3 regions of the Clostridium sp. AF36-4 genome follow, and region 2 is predicted to be linked to each of the others. Evidence: predicted binding sites of a transcription regulator. Region 2 holds the regulator's gene; each other region holds the start of a gene.
What was found. Region 2 encodes LexA, which represses DNA repair genes until DNA is damaged. Its sites were predicted from a motif close to CNAACANNTGTTNG; they were not measured.

Region 1 (3,287 bases), on a different contig from region 2:
GTTTGTTTATATCAGACATTTTTTCTTTTTCCTATGAACCAATTCGGAGTCTTCGCAGAAATGCCCCAGTATACACCTGCTTTGCCGGGATGACAGGATATCATTTGTATGTCTGGTACCGCGACAATGTTTTTTGCGGGCGCTGTGGTACAAAAACCGTGCATGATAAAAAGGAGCGGATGAAGAGGTGCCCGCATTGTGGAAATTTGATTTTTCCAAAGATTGCCCCAGCGGTGATTATCGGGTTGATTCATGAGGATTCTATTTTGATTTCCACGTATGCAGACCGTCCCTACAAAGGGCGTGCACTGCTTGCCGGTTTCTGTGAAATTGGTGAGACACCGGAGCAGACGGTCGTGCGTGAGGTGCAGGAAGAAGTGGGACTTCGTGTGAAAAATATCCGTTATTTTGACAGCCAGCCATGGGGCTTTGACTCGAATCTTTTACTTGGCTATTACTGCGAAGTAGATGGCGGTACTTCGATTACAATTGACGAAACGGAACTTGCAACGGCGCGCTTTGTTAAGCGGGATAAAATTGAAGAAGATAAAAATCTATTAAGCCTTACGGCAACGATGATTGACCGGTTTCGTAAAGGCCTGGAATAGCTTTTTATTGCGGTATATTTTCCCGGTTTGACAAATATATTGGTACAAAGAATGTGGTGCTGGAAATGAATATTTATGTTAAAAAAACAAGAGGTTAAGTTGTATCTTGGAACCGTTGTCTTGATTGAACTTTTGGGCGCATTAGGAGCATTTGTAATTCGGGATGGCATAGCAGAATATGGTATGGGAATTCGGCCGGTTATTTCTCCGCCGGCAGTGCTGTTTCCAATTGTTTGGACGATTTTGTATGCCCTGATGGGAATCGGACTTGCCCGTATTTTTAGCAGTGAAGAAAGCATGGCAAAAACAATCGGACTCAATTTGTTTTGGGTACAATTATTCTTTAATCTTATGTGGGGCGTTTTCTTCTTTAATCTGCAGGCCTATGGATTTGCCCTTGTCTGGCTTCTCATTATGCTTTTGTTGATTTTTATGATGATACTTGTATGGCGCCTCATTGACCCGGTGGCTGCATGGCTTCAGATTCCCTATCTTTTGTGGGTGATTTTTGCAGCGGTTTTAAATGCGTCGGTGTGGTGGATGAAAAAATAGTTGTTCATAGTAAATCAAAATAAATTTTCCGCCGATATAATATCTGTACCATAAAAATATTTACAAATAAGATAAGATTAAGGATAAACGAATGAAAACACTTCTTTTAATTGAAGATGATGAAATAAACAGACAGTTCCTTTTAGAAATATTGCAGGAGGACTATGTAGTGCTGACGGCTGCAAATGGGCAGCATGGACTGGATATATTAGAGAAAGAGGCTCAAAGCATATCGGCGATTTTATTAGACATTCAGATGCCGGTTATGAATGGTTTTTAGTTTTTGAAACACGTTGAAAACAATTCTGATTACAACAGAATACCGATTTTGGTTACGACAGTATTAGATGGTGAAGAGGATGAAAAAGAATGTTTAAAACTGGGTGTTTCGGATTTTATTGTTAAGCCGTACAGTCCATTACTTGTAAAAATGCGTGTGGAAAATATTATTCATATGACGGAAAGTGAAGATATGATTTCGGAGCTGGAAATGGATGCGTTGACCGGGTGAAATACCGCATTATATATAAGGATGGTACGGTGAAGACAGTGCTTGACTATGGGCGGTTTGTGCATACAGAGATGTATGGGGATGTCTATTATGTATTTATTAATGATGTTACAGAAGACTTTTAAAGTATGGAACAGTTAGCAGAAAATTTTAAGGGAGGGGAAATTAAGAAAACGAACAAATGTTCATTTTTTTCGTTGCAATACATTTTTCAATGTGCTATACTTGTATCACGAGTAGTGAACGACCTATCGATAGGGAATGAATCATATGATTTGTTCCCTATGTTGTTATACCAATTCATCCAGACGGAGGTGGACAAATAAACGATGGACCATTTCGTATTACATTCCGAATATCAGCCGACCGGTGACCAGCCGCAGGCGATTGATGCTCTTGTGAAAGGCTTTCAGGAAGGAAATCAGTTTCAGACCCTTCTTGGTGTTACCGGTTCCGGTAAAACTTTTACAATGGCAAATGTGATTGAAAAATTGAATAAGCCGACGCTTGTGATTGCGCATAATAAGACACTGGCGGCACAGCTGTATGGAGAATTTAAAGAATTTTTCCCGGAGAATGCGGTAGAATATTTTGTGTCATACTATGATTATTACCAGCCGGAAGCCTATGTGCCTTCAACGGATACTTATATAGAAAAGGATTCGGCAATCAATGACGAAATTGATAAACTGCGCCACTCGGCGACAGCGGCACTGACTGAGCGCAGTGATGTGGTTATTATTGCGAGTGTTTCCTGCATTTATGGACTGGGTAGTCCAATCGATTATCAAAATATGACGGTCTCTCTGCGTCCGGGCATGGAAAAGGATAGGGATGAAGTGATTCGGCGTCTGATTGATATTCAGTACACGCGGAATGATATGGATTTTCATCGTGGCACGTTCCGTGTGCGTGGTGATGTAGTTGAGATTTTTCCGGCATCGGCAAGTGACCGTGCGATTCGGGTTGAGTTCTTTGGAGATGAAGTGGACAGGATTCAGGAAATTGATGTTGTGACCGGAGAGGCGACGGCCGATTTAGAGCATATGGTTGTTTTTCCGGCATCCCATTATGTAGTGGCACCGGATAAGATGGAGCGTGCGATTGCGGGAATTGAAAAAGAACTGGATGAGCGCGTGAAGTATTTTAAGAGTGAGGATAAATTGATTGAGGCGCAGCGGATTTCTGAGAGGACACATTTTGATGTTGAGATGTTACGGGAGACCGGTTTTTGTTCCGGCATTGAGAATTATTCCATGCATTTAAATGGGTTACAGCCGATGGAAACGCCGATGACTTTGATGGATTATTTTCCTGATGATTTTTTGATTATTGTGGACGAGTCGCATATTACGATTCCACAGATTGGCGGGATGTTTGCCGGGGACCAGTCGAGGAAATCTACACTTGTAGAATATGGATTTCGCCTGCCTTCTGCCAAAAGTAACCGCCCTCTGAACTTTGAGGAATTTGAGGGGCATATTAATCAGATGATGTTTGTTTCGGCAACGCCTTCGACGTATGAGACAGAGCATGAGCTGCTTCGTACCGAGCAGATTATTCGTCCGACGGGGCTGTTGGATCCGGAACTTGATGTAAGACCGGTTAAAGGACAG
Region 2 (3,287 bases):
ACATAGAAAACGTATGGTTCAGTTTGCGATTGACAAAACCCCGTATTTTAAATATTCAAATGTTGAATATAAAAGAGAAGGGAAAACATACACGTATGACACACTTGTAGAATTAAAGAAAGAAAGAGAAGATGCGCACTTTTATTTTATTATGGGTGGCGACTCTTTAGCGCAGTTTGAACAGTGGTATCATCCGGAAAAAATTGTGAAATTGTGTACGATATTGGCTGCCTCACGGGATGAGGTTTCCTATGAGCAGACGAAAGAGTACTGCAAGCAGTTAAGTGAACGGTTAGATGGAGATTTTCGTCCACTGAAAATACCTGCCATGTCAATTTCTTCACATGAAATCCGAAAACGTATTAAAAAGGGAAAGTCAATTATTGGATATTGTCCGGAGCCTGTGGTACGTTATATTCAGATGCACCGGTTATATGGTGACTCTAGTTTTGAAATACCTAAAAACGAAAAAGAACAGATGGACTGCTTAGCGGCATCGCTTCGGCCGAAACGATTTGTTCATACGTTAGGAGTTGCCAATATGGCGGCAAATCTTGCCATGATGCATGATGATGTTTCACTGCAAAGAGCAAAATTAGCCGGTCTTTTGCATGACTGTGCGAAATATCTGACGAATGAAGAGATATTTGCCTTATGTGAGAAACTGGAAATTCCATTGTCTGAGTCCGAAAAAAGTACCCCTGCTGTAATTCATGGGAAATTAGGTGCTAAATTAGCGGTGCTTCGATATGGCATAGAAGATGATGAAATTTGTTCTGCCATTGCCTGTCATACAACCGGCAAGTCGCAGATGACGACATTAGAGAAAATAATTTACATTGCGGATTATATTGAGCCAAACCGTGATATGGACTGCAAACCATATCCGCTTGAAAGAATTCGAAGGACAGCCTTTTTTGATTTGAATCAGGCAACAGGTATGATTTTAAAAAACACATTAACGTATTTAGAAGAGAATCAGATGCCGATTGATGAAATGTCACTGGAAGCGTTTCATTATTATTTCACAATAAAATAGAATCAGGAGGAAACGTTAGATGGAAAATCAGTCGAAAAAAATGGTACAGATTGTTTATGATGCCTTGGATGAAAAACTGGGAGAGGACATTGAGATACTTAAAGTCGATGAAATTTCGATAATTGCAGATTATCTGGTAATTGCAAATGGAAGAAATCAGAATCAGTTAAATGCCATGACGGATTTAGTCGAGGAAAAAATGATAGAAGCCGGCTATAAAAGCAAGAGAATTGAGGGGAATAAAAATTCTTCCTGGGTTTTGATGGATTATGGCGATGTAATTGTTCATGTTTTTTCCAAAGAAGACCGCTTGTTTTATGATTTAGAGCGAATCTGGAAAGATGGAAAGAAGATTTCGAGAGAAGAATTATAAAAAAATTCCATGCGTAAGAGATAAGATAACGCTTCGCGTTATAAGCCTCTTACACATGGAATTTTTTTATTGCATTTTGTTCGAGAGAGCAATAAAAAGATTTTATATGCTCTGTTTTTGTGATATAAGTTTAGAAGAAGCGGTATAAGCCGATTACTTTTCCTAATATGATTACTTCGTTTACATAAATTGGCTCCATAGAATCATTTTCCGGCTGGAGACGGTAACGTCCGCTTTCTTTGTAGTAAGTTTTTACCGTGGCGGAATCATCAATTAATGCAACTACAATATCGCCGTCTCTGGCAGTAGGAGTCTGCTGCACAATGATTTTGTCACCGTCATAAATACCGACATTTATCATACTTTCACCGCGGACATCAAGCATAAATAAGTTACCGGCAGGGAGCTGGTCTGCAAGCATTGGAAAATAATTTTCGATATTCTGCTCCGCAAATAATGGGGCACCGGCGGCAACATGTCCTAACAATGGAATGTTGCGGATTTCGCGCCTGGATAAATTAAAATCATCATCTATAATTTCAATTGCACGTGGTTTCGTCGGGTCACGGCGGATATAACCATTCTTTTCCAATGTCTCCAAATGAGAGTGTACTGAAGATGTTGACTTTAAATGAACAGCTGAACAAATTTCCCGTACTGCCGGTGGATATCCCTTTTCTAAAATTTGTGCTTTTATGTATTCTAATATTTCAGCCTGCTTTGCTGATATTCTGCCATTTCCCATAAGAAACCTCCTAAAAAATTAGTAAAATACAAACAATTGTTTGCTTTTTAAATATATCATAATTTATTATATGTGTCAAACGAATGTTCGCTTTTTTGCGAAAAATGGAATTTATCATAGACAAATGACGACAGAATGGTTATAATAAACAAAGATATTCAAGATAAGGAGTGTAAATGGGAATGAAAAACGAGAAAAAAGGCTTTTTTAGCAGAATGCTGAGTTCAGAACATAAAGTATTTGAGACAAGTATGTTTGGTATTAGCGTGGTACTTACACTTGCGTTAGTGATTGGAATTGGCTATTATATTTCGGTTGCTTTCTTTAATCATAATACGGTTACAGATGAAGAGGCTAATGCTTCTGCTGTATCGGACAGTGCTGTTACGGTAAGAGAAAGTCCGGAGCCAACACAGACACCGGATGAAAATACGATGATTCGTGAAGATGATGCCGATACGCAGGTGGATGAGGAACTGGCAAAGGCAACGGAAGGTTATACGACATCGACTGTTAATATGCGTTCCGAACCGTCTTTGACGGCAAGTGTTGTGGCAAAAGTTCCGGCATCGACAAAACTGACTTTCTCTGGTTTGCAGAAGAAAGAATGGATGGAAGTTGAATATAATGGACAGAAAGGTTATATCAATGCGATGTATCTCTCTGTTGATAAACCAAAACCGATTGAGACAGTTACTCCAAGACCGACTCAGACACCGGTTCGTACAACGGCTACACCAAAGGCTACAAAAGTACCAAAGGCTACGAAGACACCAAAAGCGTCCAAATCGCCAAAGGCTACGAAGATGCCGAAAGCAACGAAAACGCCAGGTACTGTTGTTACAAAAGAACCGACTCAGGCACCAACAGAAGCGCCAACTCAGGCACCGACAGAAGCACCAACTCAGGTACCGACTCCAGAGCCGACTGCTAATACAACAGAATAGATTGGAATATTGCGAAAGAGGTAACAAAGACCATGGAACAGTTAACGCCAATGATGCAGCAGTACATGGAAACGAAAAATGAATATAAAGACTGTATTCTCTTTTACCGGTTAGGTGACTTCTATGAAATGTTTTTTGATGATGCCATATGTGCACACAAAGAACTTGAATTAACCCTGACCG
Region 3 (3,287 bases), on a different contig from region 2:
CATTACATTCATGATTATGTCCGCAGTTCTTGCTATGTTTATCGACAGTATTACGGTGATTTTGTTTTTGGCGGCTGTGACAATTGAATTGTCATCGCTTTTGAAATTCAATCCGGTGCCGATGATTATGGCAGAAATTTTCTGCGCAAATCTGGGCGGTTCGGCGACTATGTGTGGAGACCCTCCGAATATTATTATTGGAACAGCGCTTCATTACAGTTTTGCGGATTTTGTGTCGAATACCGGTGTGATTGCCGGTATTTCCCTGATTGTAATTGTGATTTATTTTTACTTTGTTTTCCGCAAGGATTTGAAAGTGAAAACAGGAAAAATTGAAGTTACGGAAGCGGATTTAGACCCGTCAAAAGCCATTCATGATAAGAAAGGTTTTGTAATCAGCACTGCTATTTTTTTGCTGGCAGTTGCTCTTTTAGTGACACATGCGCAGACGAAACTTACGGTTGCGTTTATTGGTGTTTTGATTGCGGTTCTTACGCTTTTGGCAGCGGGAAAACATGCGCTTACCATCTTGAAAAAAGTGGACTATGAGACCATTTTATTCTTTATTGGTTTGTTTGTTGTCGTTGGTGGACTGGAAGAAACCGGTGTTTTGGAATTAATTGCCGATGCGATTAAAACAATCAGCGGTGGAAATAGTTTCTTAATGATAGGAATTATTATCTGGCTGTCAGCGGTAGCAAGTGCCCTTGTGGATAATATTCCGTTTGCAGCAACGATGGTTCCGGTAATTAAGAGTTTAGGTGCCGGCGGCCCGGCTGGATTTTTGCCGGTTCTTGCCTGGGGACTCTCGATGGGGACGGATATCGGCGGTAGTGCTACACCGATTGGCGCTTCGGCAAATGTGGTAGGTATTTCCGTGGCGGAAAAAGAAGGTCATAGAATTGGCTGGGGAAAATACTGTAAAGCGGCAGTACCGGCGACGTTGATTGTTGTATTGATTTCAATGATTGTCATTTTTATTCGATATGGCGATTTGTTGATGATGTAGAAAAGAAATCCCTCTCGTTTTGTGATGAGATATGTTCACGAGACGAGGGGGCTTTTTTGCGTACATGAGAAGAAAATTTAAAAGATATACTTTACAAAAATAAAAAGCTGCGCTATAATAGAACAAACGTTCGATATAGAAGGAGGCGCAGGTATGGCAGTGACACAAGAGATATTTGAAAAGTTAGAAATTTTGACAGATGCGGCAAAGTACGATGTTGCCTGCACATCGAGCGGAAGCAGCCGGAAAGGGAGACAGGGGATGATGGGAAATACCGTGGCCGGGGGAATCTGCCATTGTTTTGCAGCAGATGGCAGGTGTATTTCTCTTTTGAAGATTTTGCAGACCAATGAGTGTGTGTATGATTGTAAATATTGTCAGAACCGCATGTCCAATGATGTGAAACGCGCCGGTTTTACACCGGAGGAAATTGCGGAACTTACGATTTCCTTTTACCGCCGCAATTATATTGAGGGATTGTTTTTAAGTTCCGGCATTCAGAAGAATCCGGATTATACGATGGAACAGATGTACCAGACGATTTATCTGCTCCGCACGAAGTATAAATTTAATGGATATATTCATGTCAAAGCGATTCCGGGAGCGGATCCGCTTTTGATTGAGAAGACCGGGTGGCTTGCTGACCGCATGAGCGCAAATATGGAACTGCCGACGGCGAAGGGGCTTGATTTGCTGGCACCGCAGAAGAGCCGGAAGAAAATTTTGACACCAATGCGCCAGATACAGGTTGGCAGAAGTGAGAGCCTTTTACTGCAGGATGCGAGAATTGAAAAAAGACGGCGTCTTTCTCTGTATCAGTCGGAAAGCCAGACTGTGTTACCGGCGGTTTCCGGTGGGACTTTGCAGGAGTTTCATCAGGATGGAAGGTTTGTGCCGGCGGGGCAGAGTACGCAGATGATTATTGGAGCTACAAAGGAGACGGATTATGAGATTGTCCATATGGCACAGGCGTTATACCAGCAGTTTGATTTAAAGCGTGTATTCTATTCGGCATTTGTGAATACAACAGGGGATTCTCGTTTGCCCGATACGAAAGAGAGGGGACCGGAGCTTCTGCGTGAACACCGGCTGTACCAGGCAGATTTTCTTATGCGGTTTTATCAGTTTCGAGCGGATGAGATTATTACAAAAGAAAACCCGAATTTAAACGTCTCCGTAGATCCCAAATGTAACTGGGCGCTGTATCATTTGGATTCATTTCCTGTTGAGGTGGAAAAGGCAGACTATCATACATTGTTACGTGTGCCGGGGATTGGCGTGAAATCGGCAAGGCGTATTATAATGGCACGAAGAAGAGGAACGCTCGATTTTAATGCGTTAAAGAAATTTGGTGTTGTATTAAAACGGGCGATGTACTTTATCACTTGTCACGGGCATATGATGATTCCAATCCGCTTAAACCGCACATTTATTCTTGCTAACCTGCTTGGCTTGAAGGAACGTCTTCCAAAGGAAATTGAGGCGCAGGGAACCGGAAGACAGATGATGTTAGAGGATGTGATGCAGGGATGGTAAGACATATTTATTTGTGTGAAAACAGTGCAGAAGGGATTTTCTCGGCGATATACCGTGCCTATGAGGAGGGTTATCCCCACGAGCATAATGAAGTTGTGATTGATACAGAGGGGCGGAATATGGAGCTTTTTTGCGAATATCACACAGTTGTGACAAATTTTGAGCATGCGGTGAAAGTAGCGCGCACCATCCGTCGCAAAATTTCAGAGGAGGCATATGATTTTATTCATCGCTGCTGCGGCTCTTATGAGGTGCAGAAGGCGGATGCTATTTACCGGTTTGTGCAGGAAGGACTTCGGATGGGAAGGGCGGTTATGAGCCATCTCACAGCCCCTTATATGCAGACCTTATTTGCGATTGAGCGGAATTTTACAAATGAATCACATTTTTTTATTGAAATACTTCGTTTTGAGGAATTGGAAAATGGCACATTATTTGGTAGAATAAATCCTAAGAGTGAAGTTCTGCCATATTTAGCCGACCACTTTGCGGATCGCTTTGCCGGTGAGCAGTGGGTGATTGCAGATACCGTGCACCGTACGGTGCTGCTTCATAAAGCAAATTACAAAACGGTGTATTTATCCATGGATGAAGTAGATATGGATGAACTTACTCTGACTTATTCCGAGGACGAAAAGCAGCTTCAGAAATTATGGAAATTGTTTGTTGACACAATTGCGATTAAAGAGCGTGTAAATCCCAAATTGCAGAGACAAATGCTGCCACTTCGTTTTCGTAAATA

Region 1: uvrB (excinuclease ABC subunit UvrB) is a predicted target of LexA. The motif match lies at 1,846-1,859, and genes of this name have one in related genera.
Region 3: DW005_RS07295 (putative DNA modification/repair radical SAM protein) is a predicted target of LexA. The motif match lies at 1,129-1,142, and genes of this name have one in related genera.

The regions. Positions count from the first base shown of each region.
Region 1 is NZ_QTVH01000018.1:45,374-48,660, reverse strand. Features, by position in the region: gene DW005_RS10015 (NUDIX domain-containing protein) at 1-608, shown strand, start outside; gene DW005_RS10010 (TspO/MBR family protein) at 684-1,160, shown strand; gene DW005_RS10005 (response regulator) at 1,252-1,440, shown strand; gene DW005_RS10000 (hypothetical protein) at 1,444-1,671, shown strand; gene DW005_RS14355 (hypothetical protein) at 1,668-1,796, shown strand; gene uvrB (excinuclease ABC subunit UvrB) at 2,001-3,287, shown strand, end outside.
Region 2 is NZ_QTVH01000008.1:37,823-41,109, forward strand. Features, by position in the region: gene nadD (nicotinate-nucleotide adenylyltransferase) at 1-1,039, shown strand, start outside; gene rsfS (ribosome silencing factor) at 1,059-1,412, shown strand; gene lexA (transcriptional repressor LexA) at 1,543-2,157, opposite strand; gene DW005_RS05960 (SH3 domain-containing protein) at 2,340-3,104, shown strand; gene mutS (DNA mismatch repair protein MutS) at 3,137-3,287, shown strand, end outside.
Region 3 is NZ_QTVH01000010.1:67,901-71,187, forward strand. Features, by position in the region: gene DW005_RS07290 (SLC13 family permease) at 1-1,009, shown strand, start outside; gene DW005_RS07295 (putative DNA modification/repair radical SAM protein) at 1,163-2,545, shown strand; gene DW005_RS07300 (TIGR03915 family putative DNA repair protein) at 2,539-3,287, shown strand, end outside.